Regions from separate parts of the Tumebacillus algifaecis genome, predicted to be linked through region 2. Evidence: riboswitches for the same ligand, from Rfam matches in the RefSeq annotation. Region 2 holds a riboswitch; the other holds the start of a gene.
The links. Region 2 has a riboswitch for cyclic di-AMP ahead of CIG75_RS21550 (LysM peptidoglycan-binding domain-containing protein). Riboswitches for the same ligand answer to the same signal wherever they lie in the genome.
Positions count from the first base shown of each region.

Region 1: another riboswitch for cyclic di-AMP. It lies ahead of CIG75_RS01835 (NAD-binding protein); the one in region 2 lies ahead of CIG75_RS21550 (LysM peptidoglycan-binding domain-containing protein).

Region 1 is NZ_CP022657.1:361,505-368,705, forward strand. It holds gene spoIIR (stage II sporulation protein R) at 1-396, shown strand, start outside; gene CIG75_RS01825 (GNAT family N-acetyltransferase) at 570-1,070, shown strand; gene CIG75_RS01830 (L-threonylcarbamoyladenylate synthase) at 1,169-2,191, shown strand; cyclic di-AMP (ydaO/yuaA leader) riboswitch at 2,286-2,434, shown strand; gene CIG75_RS01835 (NAD-binding protein) at 2,443-2,865, shown strand; gene CIG75_RS20975 (hypothetical protein) at 3,035-3,445, shown strand; gene CIG75_RS01845 (manganese efflux pump MntP) at 3,582-4,148, shown strand; gene CIG75_RS01850 (ZIP family metal transporter) at 4,173-4,913, shown strand; gene CIG75_RS01855 (low molecular weight protein arginine phosphatase) at 4,971-5,657, shown strand; gene CIG75_RS01860 (AAA family ATPase) at 5,779-6,876, shown strand; gene CIG75_RS01865 (DUF4435 domain-containing protein) at 6,869-7,201, shown strand, end outside.
Region 2 is NZ_CP022657.1:3,528,471-3,535,671, forward strand. It holds gene CIG75_RS15405 (glycosyltransferase family 4 protein) at 1-135, opposite strand, end outside; gene CIG75_RS21550 (LysM peptidoglycan-binding domain-containing protein) at 244-1,128, opposite strand; cyclic di-AMP (ydaO/yuaA leader) riboswitch at 1,136-1,269, opposite strand; gene CIG75_RS15415 (aminotransferase class I/II-fold pyridoxal phosphate-dependent enzyme) at 1,462-2,916, opposite strand; gene CIG75_RS15420 (YwhD family protein) at 3,094-3,555, opposite strand; gene CIG75_RS15425 (hypothetical protein) at 3,880-4,131, shown strand; gene CIG75_RS15430 (hypothetical protein) at 4,200-4,628, shown strand; gene CIG75_RS15435 (MFS transporter) at 4,840-6,045, opposite strand; gene CIG75_RS15440 (amino acid ABC transporter ATP-binding protein) at 6,615-7,201, opposite strand, start outside.

The DNA.
Region 1 (7,201 bases), 1.3 Mb from region 2:
GCCGTGCCGCAGATGAATGAGATCGCCCAGCGCGTGATCGAGGCACAAGGCTACTCGTACCAAGCGGTGACCGACTTTGGCCGCGTGCCGTTTCCGACCAAGATGTACGGCTCCGAAGTGTATCCGGCAGGCGAGTATGAGGCGCTGCGCATTCAGATCGGGGAAGCACAAGGTCAAAACTGGTGGTGCGTGCTGTTCCCGCCGCTGTGCTTTGTTGATCTGAGCAACGGCGATGCGGTTCAGGCGAAAGACATGGAAACTGCGGCGATCACGACGGTAGCGCTAAAAGACGCGGCGGGCGAGGAGCAGGAAGTGGAAGTGCGCTCCGCTTTCTTTGACAAACTGTCCGCTTGGTGGGACGGTTTCACCGACAGCATCGGCGGATTTTTCGCTTAAGTTCACAAAATATCTCACACCGCATCCCCTCGGTGCATCGTGTGAATCGAACAAGCCCGTACCTGACGCGATTATGACGCTTAGGTGCGGGTTTATTTGTGCCCAATCTAGCATATCTGCACGTCGTGGCGCATAGAGATAGAGCAAAATGCGAGAGAGGGCGTGGGGACGAGATGAGCATCGTGATTCGGAAGGCAAGCCAAGCCGATCGAACGAGTATTCAACGCTTGTTGCTGGAGGCAGGGCTGCATGCACAGGGTGTGGATCAAGCTGTGGATCGTTTTTTGCTGATCGAACAGGAAGAGGAGGGAGGGCACAAGACGGCGATCGGCACGATTGGGCTGGAAATCGTGGCCGGGAAGTATGGCCTGATGCGCTCGCTCGTCATCAAGAACGGGCCGGGCACGGCGCAGCTCGGTGCGGAGCTGTTGCGGCTGTTTGTGGCCTATGTGGAGACGATGGAGATCGAACAGCTCTACTTACTCACACAATCCACAACTGTCCCCCTGTTTATCCACATCGGGTTTTCCACAATCGAGAGAGAACGGGTGCCACATGCTGTAGCCCAGAGCCCACACTTCCTGGCGTACAGTCAGCAGGACGTCGTCTGTTTGGTAAAAAACTATACATCCACAAGTTATCCACAACACCATGTGGATAGTGTGAATAAATAGGAATATACGTTCCTATTTTTTTCGACAAAATGATTCATGTTTTTTCCTGTTCTTTTGCTATACTAAGGACACACGAAAACGAACAGGGACGGGTGCAGATGGAGACGAAACGCTTAGGTACAACCGAACAGGACATCGCGGTGGCAGCAGAGCTATTGCGGCAGGGAGAGGTGGTCGGTTTTCCGACGGAGACCGTGTATGGGCTAGGTGCGAATGCATGGGACGCTGCTGCTGTGGATAAAATTTTTGCGGCGAAAGGCAGACCGGCCGACAATCCACTGATTGTCCACATTGCACACAAGAGCGATGTGGAGAAGTTGGCCCGAACTGTGCCGCTCGGAGCGAAGTTGTGCATGGATCGGTTTTGGCCAGGGCCGCTCACGTTGGTGCTGCCTTGTGTGGACAGCGTGCCGCGCAATGTGACGGCTGGGCTTGATACGGTGGGCATTCGCATGCCCGACCATGTGACGGCGCTGCAGTTGATCGATGCGGCAGGTGCGCCCTTAGCGGCGCCGAGCGCGAACCGCTCGGGCCGTCCAAGCCCGACGCTGGCCGATCATGTGCTCGAAGATTTGAACGGACGCATCGCAGGCATCGTGGATGGCGGTGCGGCAGGCGTTGGCGTCGAATCGACCGTGCTCGATTTTTCCGGAGAGGTGCCGATGATCTTGCGCCCCGGCGGTGTGACGCGCGAGATGCTGGTCGAGTTGCTCGGGGAAGTGTTGGTCGATCCTGTGCTGCAAAGTGGGGTCGGCACGCCGAAGTCGCCAGGCGTGAAGTACACGCACTATGCGCCCAAAGGCGAGATGTGGCTGGTCGAAGGGCCGCGAGATCAAGCGGAGATCGCAGAGCGGGTGGCCAAGGCGAGACAGGCGGGGTACCGCGTAGGGGTACTGACCACGGCGGAGCGGGCCGAGTTATTCACAGCCGATGTGGTGATCGCTTGTGGACGGCGCGACGATCTATCCACAGTGGCGTCCGGCCTCTATGATGCGATTCGGCAGTTCGATCACGCAGGTGCCGATCTGATCTATTCGGAAGTATTTCCGGAGACTGGGGTGGGGCTTGCTGTGATGAATCGATTGCGTAAAGCGGCGAGCCATCGAGTTATTTACGCATAAGAACGCAATACGGCGGAGAGGGACCTGAAAAAAGGGCTCCTCTCCGTTTCATCTTTCTCCAGTGGATCGTGTATAATAGGAAGAGACAACTGAAATAGATCTAAGGCTGAATTCCGGCTCGATCCGGAAGCGGAGGACCCAATCAATACGGGGTGAAATCTGCTTAATGCAGAAAGGGTGAACATGATCTCTCTTGCCACCCGAACCCGACAGCTAACTTCGTAAGCCGATGCGAGAAGAGGGTGAGAAGTGTGAACCGTTGTCTGATCGTCACTATGGATGAATCGGCCGTTCCGTTCATTCAATCGTTACACAGCATGGGACTGGATTGCGCGTTTTTGGATTTTTGTGCGCAAACGGCCCACTTTCTGCGCGTTCAGAAGATTGATGCGCCTGTGATCAAAGTCGGTCCGCATAAGCAGGATGTGGTCAGCGATGCGCGGATTCGCGAGTTTGATACGGCGGTCGTTTTCGAAGGCGCGTGGCTGGAAAGCGCGTTGATCGTGCAAGCGCTGAAAAAGGCTGGCGTTGGCAAAGTTGTTGTCGTCGCGCAAAATCTCAGTTTTATGCGCGCCTACCGAGCATTGGGGGCCGACCGTGTGGTCGGTGTTCGCCGCTGGAACCGCGATTCGTTTCGCGTGTTGAACGGTGAGGCCAAGGTACGTGGGGCGTAGTGGTTGGGATACGAGCACTATCTTCAAAAGACCGGAGCTTGTCGATAAAGCTCGGGTCTTTTTTTATTTTGGGGTATTAGACGAGGGGATTTGTCCACACGGGAACTGCCTGTAGGGCATAGGATATGGCATCGGTAGAGGTTCACTCAACAGAGTCGGAGGTGAAAGTATGCAGCGACAGTTTGAAAAGTTGATCGGTAAAACGGTAACTCTTTATACGGAAAAAGGTGCACATGTCGGCATCGTCGAGAAAGCGGACGCGAAAGGTGTGACGTTGCGGGCGCTTCCCAAAAAGAACAGCAAGGGCTTGGATGTGGAGCATGTGTTCTTTGGCGGCGGGTTCTATCCGTACGGCGGGCTAGGTGGTGTCGGTGTCGGTGCTGGTGTCGGAGTGGGTGTTGGAGTTGGGGTTGGAGTCGGCGCAGGTTTTGGCGGTGGATTTGGACCGGGGATTGGATTTGGGCCAGGGATCGGATTTGGACCGAGGGTCGGGTTCGGTGCAGGTCTCGGAGGCGGTTTTGGCGCCGGCATCGCGCGTCCATTCGGAGTTCGACCGTTTGGCGGCGGGCTGTTCTGGTAGTTCGTTTCAAGTGTTAATAGCCCTGGCTTGGGTTGCTGAGCCAGGGCTTTGCCATGTCCACAAGCGGTTCAGTTCGTAGGACAAGGCGCATACACATGAACGGAAGGGACAACCGGGGGGAGGAACTGTCGTTTTGATGACCAGTTTTCAGTGGGGTGAGGTGGCGACCCTTTTGATCATGGCGCTTGCGCTTGGCATGGATGCATTCTCGCTCGGGCTTGGGATGGGCATGTTGCGGTTGACTCGACGGGAGATCGCACGGATTTCGCTTGTGATCGGCCTCTTCCATGTCTTGATGCCGCTGCTCGGCATGGTGGCAGGCTTGTATCTGGCCAAAGCGGTCGGTGAGGTGACCCAATGGATCGGCGCACTGCTTCTGATCGGACTTGGCGTACATATGGTGTGGAATTCGATGAAAGGACAGGAAGAGAGCGGCGCGATGCGTGGTGATTCGCGGACGACAGGACTTGGTCTGGTGTTGTTTGCGCTGTCGGTGAGCATCGATTCGCTGTCGGTCGGCTTCTCGCTTGGAACGCTCGGGGCAAACGTATTGATCGCCGTGCTGTTGTTTGGCATCTGTGGCGCGCTGATGGCGGCGACGGGGCTGTCGCTAGGCAGTAAAGCGTCCCATCTGTTCGGCGAGTATGGCGAGGCGATCGGCGGGGCTGTCCTGGTGGCGTTTGGCATCAAGTTCTTGCTGTGAGCGGACGAAGGGAGGGGGACGCTGATGACCCATATTTTGCTGATCAGTCTGGTGTCGGGACTGGCGACGACGTTTGGCGGACTGGTAGTGCTGCGCATCGGCAAGCTGACGCGGCACGGGTTGGCTTTCTTTCTGGCGTTGGCGGCGGGGATCATGTTGGCGGTGGTGTGTGCCGATCTGATTCCGGCATCTTTTTCGGGCGGTGGGACGACAGCGGTGCTGTATGGGGTGACGGCCGGCTGGCTCTTCATGATGGTGATGCGCCGCGCCGTGACGGCCGTGCTGCGCAGGTCACCGTTGGGGACTGGGGCGTCGTTTCACTATCTGCGGCTAGGGTGGTTTATTGCGGTGGTCACCGCTTTGCATGACATTCCGGAGGGATTGGCGATCGGAGCTGGCGATGTCTTGCATCCGGAGCTCGGGATGTTGCTTGCGCTGGCGATCGGGCTGCACAATCTGCCAGAGGGGATGTCGATTGCGGTACCGCTGCGCATGGCGGGGATACCGGGGAAGAAGATCATCGGGATCATCACGCTGGCGGCGCTGTTCACACCGCTTGGGACGCTGCTTGGCATGCTGTTGTTCGAAGTGTCACCGCAGCTGATCAGCATGTCGATGGCCTTTGCGGCGGGGGCGATGGGCTATGTGGTGGCGCGGGACTTGTGGCCGGAAGCGTGGCATTCTTCGAAGCTGATCACGGCGGGAGGGTCGTTGCTCGGCGCGGCGCTGTTGCTTGTGGTGGGGCATTTTCATTTGCATGGCTAGCCAGTGCGCGGCTATACTGAGAGGGAAACAGATGCGAACGGAACAAGGAGGATTCGGATGAAACTGTTGTTTGTATGCACCGGGAACACGTGCCGAAGCGCGATGGCAGAACCCCTGATGCGCAGCCGTCTCGAGCAGGTGGGTCTCGGGGAGCAGGTGGAAGTGCGTTCGGCAGGAGTGGCGGCGGTCGCGGGCTCGCCGGCTTCGCAAGGAGCTGTGAATGTGTTGAATGGCAAAGGCATGGACGGGGCCGGGCATATGGCGTCGTTCGTAGACCGCGAGACGGTGAACTGGGCCGATCTGATTTTGACGATGAGCCAGTCGCACAAGCGAACGCTGATCGAGAAGCATTTTGAAGCGATGGACAAGACGTTCACCTTGAAGGAGTTTGTCGATGACGACCCGAAGAACGTGGCGATCTTCGAGGAGATGGCCGACGTGCAAGAGGCGGCACAGACCAAGCAAAGCCTTTTCTTGGCGGAACATGCCGATGAGGTCGAGGCTCTGCAAGTAAGGTATCAGAGCGGAGATGCCAGCGCCGAGCAGGACCTCGTGCAGCTGCAAGAGCGGTTGGAAGCTACTGTGCAAGCGGAGAGCAAGCGGATGGGCGAGTTGATGAGCCAACTGCCCAGCTTCGATATTGCCGACCCATACGGCGGGTCGCAAGGCGTGTATGACGCTTGTGCAGAGGAGATCGACGGACTGCTTGAAAAGCTGGTTGTCCGGCTGCAGGAGGAGTTGTAGGGATTTAAGAGGGTAGGACAGAAAGGAGCCACAGCAATTTGCTGTGGCTCTATTAGGTGGCTGTGAGTGGAGCTGGTAGGATATACTAGTTTGAAAGAAGCGGATTCTGGAGGTGATTCTTTTGAAATTGAAAAGCATTAGAATCAAAGATGTGAAACGACTGCATAACACTTCGATAAGCTTTTACGATAAGATGGGAGATAAAGTACGAAATCGGACGATAATAGTCGGCAAGAACGGTTCAGGTAAGACGACATTGCTTGAGGTGATTTATGGTATCGCGTACCTTTTGGAAAAAGGGGTAAGAGGCATTCAGGATGGCATTCAGGATGAAGAGATCATCGATTTTTTTAGTCCGGGTGCTACAGAAGCCTGTTTTGAATATCCTGTCCTTGATGGGACAAATCAGTTGCTTGTGCGTACTGGGAAGGCTTTTCAAGCGTTCGATAAGGGTCCAGCACCTGCAGTTCAGGATGATGTGAACATTGCTAAAGGCGATTATGTTGGCCAAGATCGAATGCCGGATTGTTTAGTTTCTCGCACCGAGAGTGGGCGAAAATTTCTTGAAAAAGTCCAAATCGCTGCTGCTGGACTTGAAGACCGTACACCGATCGGAAACGTGCTGTATTTTCCTACCGACCGATTTGCTAAATTTAGTGGAGGGTCGGGCGAGTTAGTCAATGAAAAACCGGAGTTTCGCTGGTGCTATCGTTTCAATCGCGATCAGGACGAATGGAAGGGCTCGTTGGAAAGCTTTTTGGTCTGGCTATATTTTCATGATTTGCAGAGAGAAAAACTAGGATATCCAGGCTCTTCAAAATTTGAAGAGTTCAAAGCGATGATCAATCGCTTTTTAGAGGGCAAGCGAATCACAACTGTCAATACGAGTTTTAAGGTTGAAGTAATAGAAAGTGGAACGAACCGAACGTATGGATTAGAAGCATTAAGTTCGGGAGAGAAGCAAGTGATTTTGTTGCTTGGTGAAATATACCGATACATTTCTGTAGGCAGTCTCATCTTGATCGACGAACCGGAAATTCATCTTCACCCCGTGTGGCAAAGAATTTTTATCGCTACATTGACCGATCTGTGTGAGAAATATGATGCACAGTTAATCCTGACAACTCAGTCACCTGAAATTGCCAAATCGGTGATGTCTAGTGAGGTAATATCATTGGATAACTTACTAGACGAGTCTGAGGTATCAGCGAATGAGTGAGTATCCGACGTTGTTTGTAGAAGGTTCGGACGATGAAAAAACTTTGCATCTGATGTTCCCGATGATCTTGGGCAATGTACAACAAGCGAACAGTAAAAAGGACGTCCGAAAAATGGTGAGTCAGACGGAAAACAGTTTTGGGATCGTCGATCGGGACTTTGAATTTCAGACGATAGAACAGCCGCGGGTCACCATCTTGGATAGGTATGCATTAGAAAACTATTTGCTTGATCCTGCATACCTATACAAACTAGCTGTCGATCTAAAGGTCGATCAACATGAGCAATGGAGCTCCAAAGAAATGATTGAGCAACAAATTTTAAAA
Region 2 (7,201 bases):
CCTGTGCAGTTCGGACGGACATGCGACCGTCACCTCGAGCCCGCCCTTTTGCAGTCCTGCGATCAAATCCAACACATGCCGGCGCATGCCACCCTGCATTGGGCGCACCACCTGCAACACGCGAATCACATCCACACACGGTCACCTCTTTTCTTCTCTTTCCATGCTGTCCATTTTGAAAAACAAAAAAACCACCTGCCGCCATCGGCAAGTGGTTCTTTGATCCTTTTGCAAGGGTAGCGTTTATTTCAAGAGGTACAATTTCACACCTTGCATACCAAACTGTTTCAATTGCGATTGGGTACCGTCGATGTAGATATCGATGCGGTTGCCTTTGATCGCTCCGCCTGTGTCTTCTGCGGTCGCAACAAATCCACCCGCCGGAAGCAGCGGAGACTTGTAGCCTGTCACATAGACTTTGCTACCAAGCGGAATTACTTTCGGATCGACTGCGATCACGCCTTCGCGGACTTGGGTTCCGGTGAACGTCTTGCCGCCCCATTGCCACATGATGTTGCCTGGGCCATAAGCGGACGCGGTCATATTTAGCGCTTTGCTGTATTCCTTCCCTGCGATGGTCGGCACCGCAGGCTTCACAGCAGCTACCGGTTGGACAACCGGAGTCGGAGCGACGCGGGCCGGAACGACCGGCTGTTTAATCGGTGGCTGTTCCTGAACTTGCTCCGCTGGAATTGCATCCTGCGCAGACTGAACAGGTACGCTAGGAGTGGCTGCCTTGTAGTAGCCGTTCGTACCAGCCGGGATGATGATCGTGCTGCCTGCGATCAGGCGATCGGACTGCATCCCATTGATCGCTTGAATCTCCGCCACAGTGGTTTCATAGCGGTTGGCGATGTATGCCAGTTGGTCGCCTTGATTCACATGGTACGGGAATACGATGTGCAGTTTTTGCCCTGCATAGATCAGGTCGGAACTCAGATGGTTGACCTGTTTCCAATCCTGAACAGAAGTGCCGTATTGAGCGGCCAAATGAGACAGGGTTTGCCCCTGCTTGACGATGATCGGATCGGCGAGGCCTGCTGCCTCCGCCTGTACATGTGTAATCGTTAGCATGCCTGCTGCAACGATTGCTGCACAAGCCCATTTTTTCAAGTTGATTTTTTTCATCGTGTAACACTCTCCTTCTAATCGCCGCCGGAGTTAGCTGACGGGTTCGGGTGAAGGATACCCGCTCGCACGTTGGCGAGTTCACCCCAGATGTGGTTCCTCCGTTCCTCATCAGATTTGAGGATTAGGCGAGTCATGTGGTCGAGTGCTAGAATAACGCGAATCATGCTGACGTTGCACTAGACGATTACTGGAAATCAACTGGAAAAATCTCCGCGATGCTTCCCGATCCTGCGCGGAGACTACGATCACGGCAGGTTCGTTCTGACAACAAGAAAAAGTTCCCTTCCGCAGAAGAGAACTTTTTTGCAGTGCGTATGATCAGGCTGTGATTTATTTTAACACTTTGATAAACTCGATGTTCGGATCATCCGGACCTTGCACCGGCAGTCCTGCTTTGACGTTTTCCGCGATGTAATCGATGTTGTCTTGGGTGATCACTTCGCCTGGCATGATGATCGGAATCCCCGGCGGGTAGACCATGACCGACTCGGCCATGATGCGTCCAGCCGCCTCTTTGAGCGGAACGACTTCCGTTTGTTTATTGTAGAACGCATCGCGTGGAGAAACGGCCAAGAGCGGCATCGACGGATTTTGCACTTGTGGCAGATCTTTTTTCTCCTGCACACCAAAGCGTGCGGAGATCTCGCGCAGAGCATGCAACAAAGCGCCAAGCGTCTCTTCGGTGTCGCCAAACGTGACGATGCACAAAATGTTGTACAGGTCGGACATCTCCACTTCGATGTTAAAATCGCTGCGGAGAATTTTTTCCACTTCCCAACCGGTGAGTCCTAGTTCTTTGACTGCGATACTCAGCTTCAGCGGGTCGTGGGCGAACGTTGCCGACGATTTCAAGATCTCCTCGCCAAAGCAGTACATTCCGGGGATCTCTTCATTGATCGTCTTGCGAGCATCGCGGGAGAGACGGAGCACGTTTTCGATCAATTTATGCCCGTGAACGGCCATGTTCTTGCGCGCCACATCGAGCGACGCCAACAGCAGATAGGAGGTCGATGTGGTGTGCAGCATCGACAGCACCGCCTGCACGTGCGCCGGAGAGACCAGCCCTTCTCGAACGTTAAGCACCGAGCTTTGCGTCATCGATCCGCCGAGCTTATGCACCGACGTTGCCGCCATATCAGCCCCCGCCTCCATCGCCGAGAGCGGCAGGTCTTCGTGGAACTTGAACAGCACGCCGTGCGCTTCGTCAACCACCACCGGAATGCCTCGCGCATGGCTGAGCTCGACAATCGACTTCAAGTCGCAAGAGACGCCGAAGTAGGTCGGGTTGATCAGCAGAACGCCTTTTGCATCAGGATGCGCATCCAGCGTGACGCGGACGGTGTCTACCGAGATGCCGTGCATGATCCCGATCTCCGCATCCACTTCCGGGTGCATAAACACAGGATGTGCACCGGAGAGGATGATCGCCGCCATGATCGATTTGTGCGCGTTGCGCGGAACGAGAATCTTCTCGCCGGGGCCGACGACCGACATGATCATCGTCATGATCGCACCGGAAGTGCCTTGCACCGAGAAAAACGTATGATCCGCACCAAACGCTTGGGCGGCGAGTTCTTGCGCTTCTTTGATGATGCCTTTTGGTGAATGCAGATCGTCCAAAGGTGCGATGTTGATCAAATCTATGGACAAAGCGTTCGGGCCGATGAACTCGCTGAATTCGGTCGGCATCCCGAAGCCTTTTTTGTGTGCAGGAATGTGGAACTGAATCGGGTTCCGGCTCGCGTGCTCGACGAGCTTCGTGAACAGAGGAGTTTGGTTTTGCATCGCGTTCAATTCCTTTCATCAAGAGCATAACGAAAACATAACGAATGCAATTATAGCACGCTTCTCCTGTATGAGAAACAAATTTTTTGGATAAGTATACTGTCAGCTTTTCCAGCATAGTTTGTTCGATTTTGCATGCAAAAAACCCACCAAAAAGGTGGGTTTTCCAAGGGTGTTTTAGGCCAATTGCGCCTTCACTTCATCCGGGGTGTTCGCCCACAGATCGGCGCGCAGTTGTTGCAGAAAATCGGCAAGCTTTGCCTTTTGTTCGGAAGTCAGGTTCGACACGTCAACACGGCCTTTCACAGCGCGATCCATCTGGTTGACCAGCGGACCCATCGCCTTGTAGCCGATGCCGTGTGGGAAGTCGATCACAAGTTCTGCCGACGCGATGCCGCTGAAGCCGCGCCCGGCTTCGTACGTTTTCAGCGTCACCCAGATCACAGCGATCTTCTCCCCGTTCGGCACATCCTCCGGCCCCTTGGCAGCGCGAAAATCAATCCCGCGCTCCAAGCGGCTTTTTCCGTGAATGGCACCTTGATCGACAAAAATGTCATCGCCGTGGATCATCACGGCAGAGAGGTTTTGCAGTTCATCTGGCGTGCTGTGTTTATCGCGTCCGGTCAGGTTCAATTCCATTTTACGCTCATCCCTTCCATCGGTTGGTCTTTGGCACCATTGTAACCGCTTTCCAGCTAAAAGTCACCTTGGCTATATTACAAACGATACTCTTTCATTGGTCACAATACGCTCGATCAAAAGCCAATAAGATGCAAGATCCTTGCGCTTTCCTATTAAACGCAATGCCCATATCCACATCAGGTTTTATCTTGGATTACAACTCCTCTTTTCGATCTCCTCGAAGCCCAGTAATTTATCGAAGAGCACCAGCTGCTCGCCATCGTTACAATCAGAAAAGTCGTCCCAATCCGCTTCGTTCCCTACGGACCAGCGTACCTGCTGGTGACAGGCAAGGACAGCGCCAGAGATGACAAAGCGGTCTGGCTCGTCCGCGAACAGTCATCAGGCAACGTGAAGCTTGTCGACTCCGTGCTGCTCAAAGAAGGCTTCCCCGAAGTCATCTTCCGGGAAAAAGTCACCCCGCTCGAACTCCCGCAATTTCCCGAAGAACGTATCGGGTGGTACGTGACGTTCTCCAATGACACGACGATGATCCTCGGTTTTAAATCAGGCGAGATCCTGACAGGAAAGTGATTGACCTCTATAATGATTTCATTTATTATTTAAATGTATTGTAAATCAAATAACGGGAGGTAACACAGATGAAACTGTGCAACAAAGCACTGCTTGCTCTCGCAGCAGCAGCGGTCCTCGCGACCGGCGCACAGACGGCAAGCGCTGCCAGCTTCGAAGGGGAAGCGAGCAACGCCTCGGGCGCCAATGACACCTACGCAACGGCGGAAGCATACGCCATCGGCAACGATATGTCTGGCTACATCGGCACTTATACGGATGTGGACGTATTCGCCTTCACGGCACAGAACTCTTTATATGCAGAACTGTTCCTCGAAACAGCTGGCAACTACAGCTTCACCGTCACCAACCCGTCGACTGGCGAGCATTACACCGACAACGGAACCGGCCTGATCGACATGCCGCTCACCTACGGCGAGACCTACTATGTGCGAGTCTTTGGCCTCAACGACAAAGGCAAAGAATATCGCCTCTCTTCCTTCCATTACTTTTTATAGCCAAAAAGACGACCGCTTGATGGCGGTCGTCTTTCATAATTCAATTTAGAATCATACGTTCGATCGTTTTGAGTTGCACCATCTTTTCAGAAAACGGACTTAAGCAGCGCTGAATTTCCGCAATTCCAGTAGATGGTAATCATCCTAACTCATCATATCGCAGTAAAAATGTAAAAAGACCCGATCAAATAATCAGGCCTTCTGCTAACCCCTATGCCCCCGGCTCGACCACCTTCATCCGCACCCAGATCATATTCAATAGATAGAGTACACAGGTCAGACCGAGCATCACACGAATTCCAAAATACGCCGAGCCGAGGCCACCCAACAACGGCCCTGCAAAGGAGCCTAGTAGCATCGCAGAGGCGGAGAACCCATAGACTTTGCCGCGGTGCTCTTTGGGCGCGAGGCGGCCAACCAGGGCGTTTGCGGTCGGCATGATCCCGCCGATGAACAGGCCGAGTCCAAACCGCGCGGCGATAAACACCCACACGTTCGGCGCGAACGCTTGTGGAAGGTACATCAGAGCCGCACCGGTCATGCAGATCGTCAGGACTTTGCGATAGCCGATCTTGTCGCTCTTCTTGCCGAGAAATGGCGAGGCGATCAGGTCGGCAAGCCCGGTCGCCGCCGTCGCGAAGCCTGCGAGGAGGCCCAGATACTCAAGCCCGGTCAACTCCTTCATATAAACGGGTAGCACCGGCAAGACGCTCATCACCGAAAATTGGGCCAGAAACAGCACGACAAACATCGTCCGCACGCCTTTCATCTCTTTCACCGCTCGGAACTGCTCGAGGATCGAAGCTTTCTTTTTCGCTTCCTGCGCCGGCGGTTCAAAACGCTCTTTCACCAGGAACAGCGTGACCAGAAAGCCCAACATCGCAAATCCTCCCGTCAGGAAGAAGGCGATCCGGTAGCTGTGCACCAAGTCGACCAACACCCCGCCCAAAAGCGGCCCGATCAGCGTGCCGAACATACCTGCCGAGGCCAGCCAACCGAGCGCATAGCCGAGACGCTCTTCTGGGATCACCGTCGCCACCAGCGCGTTGGCCGAAGCTGTGAAGCCGCTGAAGATCCCTTGGATCGTGCGTGTGATCAGCAGGTGCCACACGCTCTGCGCCAATCCCATCAGCACCATAAAAAACGAGATCGCAAACGTCGTGCGCAACACCATCAGCTTGCGTCCTTTGCGATCGCCGAGCGATCCCCACAGCGGCGAGACGATAGCCGCCAACAAGAAGTTGCACGACGAGACGATTCCAGCCCAGATCGCCACCTGTCCCCAGTCTTCAATCCCCAACTCATGGATGTACAATGCCAAAAACGGTCCGCTTGAGGTGAATGCCATCATCATGATGCACTGCACCGCCGCCATCACCCATAAGGTTCGTTTCCACGATGACCCTTCCTGCTCCATGACTTTTCACCTCTCTCTGAAAATACAGAAATTATAGCTGACAAATTCGGGAATGGCAAAAATATTTTTCGCCACTCGAAAGATTCCAGCTTCGTAAGGGGGGGGAGTGCGCAACACATACCAACTGAGCATGGCGATCTAAATGATCACCTTACTCTAGAAAATTCCAGTCATCCGGCGCTCTCCGTTCTGGATCTGCATAAAAAGCACATACTCATAATTTTAAAAAGTTAATACTTGATAATAAAATATTGACCTTGTGTGAAATATTATATAATATGTAAATACAACAATGAGATCACTTCAAAAAATGAGAGAGACATGGGAGCCATCCAGAATGTAACGGGATGCAACAAGCTGTACTCAGTTTCTTCGCCACACCAGACTTGTCTGGCCTACACCACGATCCACCTGTAAAAACGCTGCCTTGTCCGCTTGAAATGCAGCGCCTGACAGCATGAACTTACGCATATGAAAATACCCCCAAGTCCGTTCAGAAAGACTGCTGAGTCTTTCTGAACGGTTCTTGAGGGTGTGCACACAGCGAGCGCATCAACAGAGAGCGTTTGCTACAGCATTTTTTGCAAAAACTGTTTCGCGCGATCACTTTCTGGATGGTTGAAAAACTCATCTGGCGTCCGGTCTTCCAACAAACGCCCTTCATCGAGGAACAGAATGCGGTCGGCCACTTCGCGGGCGAATCCCATCTCATGCGTGACGATCGCCATCGTGATCCCGGTGGTTGCGAGCGACTTCATGACATCGAGCACCTCTTTGACCATCTCCGGGTCGAGTGCCGAAGTCGGCTCGTCAAACAGTAACGCTTCCGGCTCCATCGCCAGCGACCGCGCAATCGCCACGCGCTGCTTTTGTCCACCAGAGAGCTTGGTCGGATAAACATCCGCTTTGCCTTCCAGACCGACGCGCTTGAGCAATTCCAGACCTTTTGCCCGCGCAGTCTCCTTCGACATGCCTTTGACCTTGATCGGCGCATACGTCATATTTTCCAAAACGGTCATGTGTGGGAAGAGGTGAAAATGCTGAAACACCATGCCGACATTTTGGCGGATTTTTGAAATGTCTGCCTTGCCAGCCGTGATGTCGGTGCCATCGATATAAATCTGACCAGAGGTTGGCATCTCCAGCAGGTTCATGC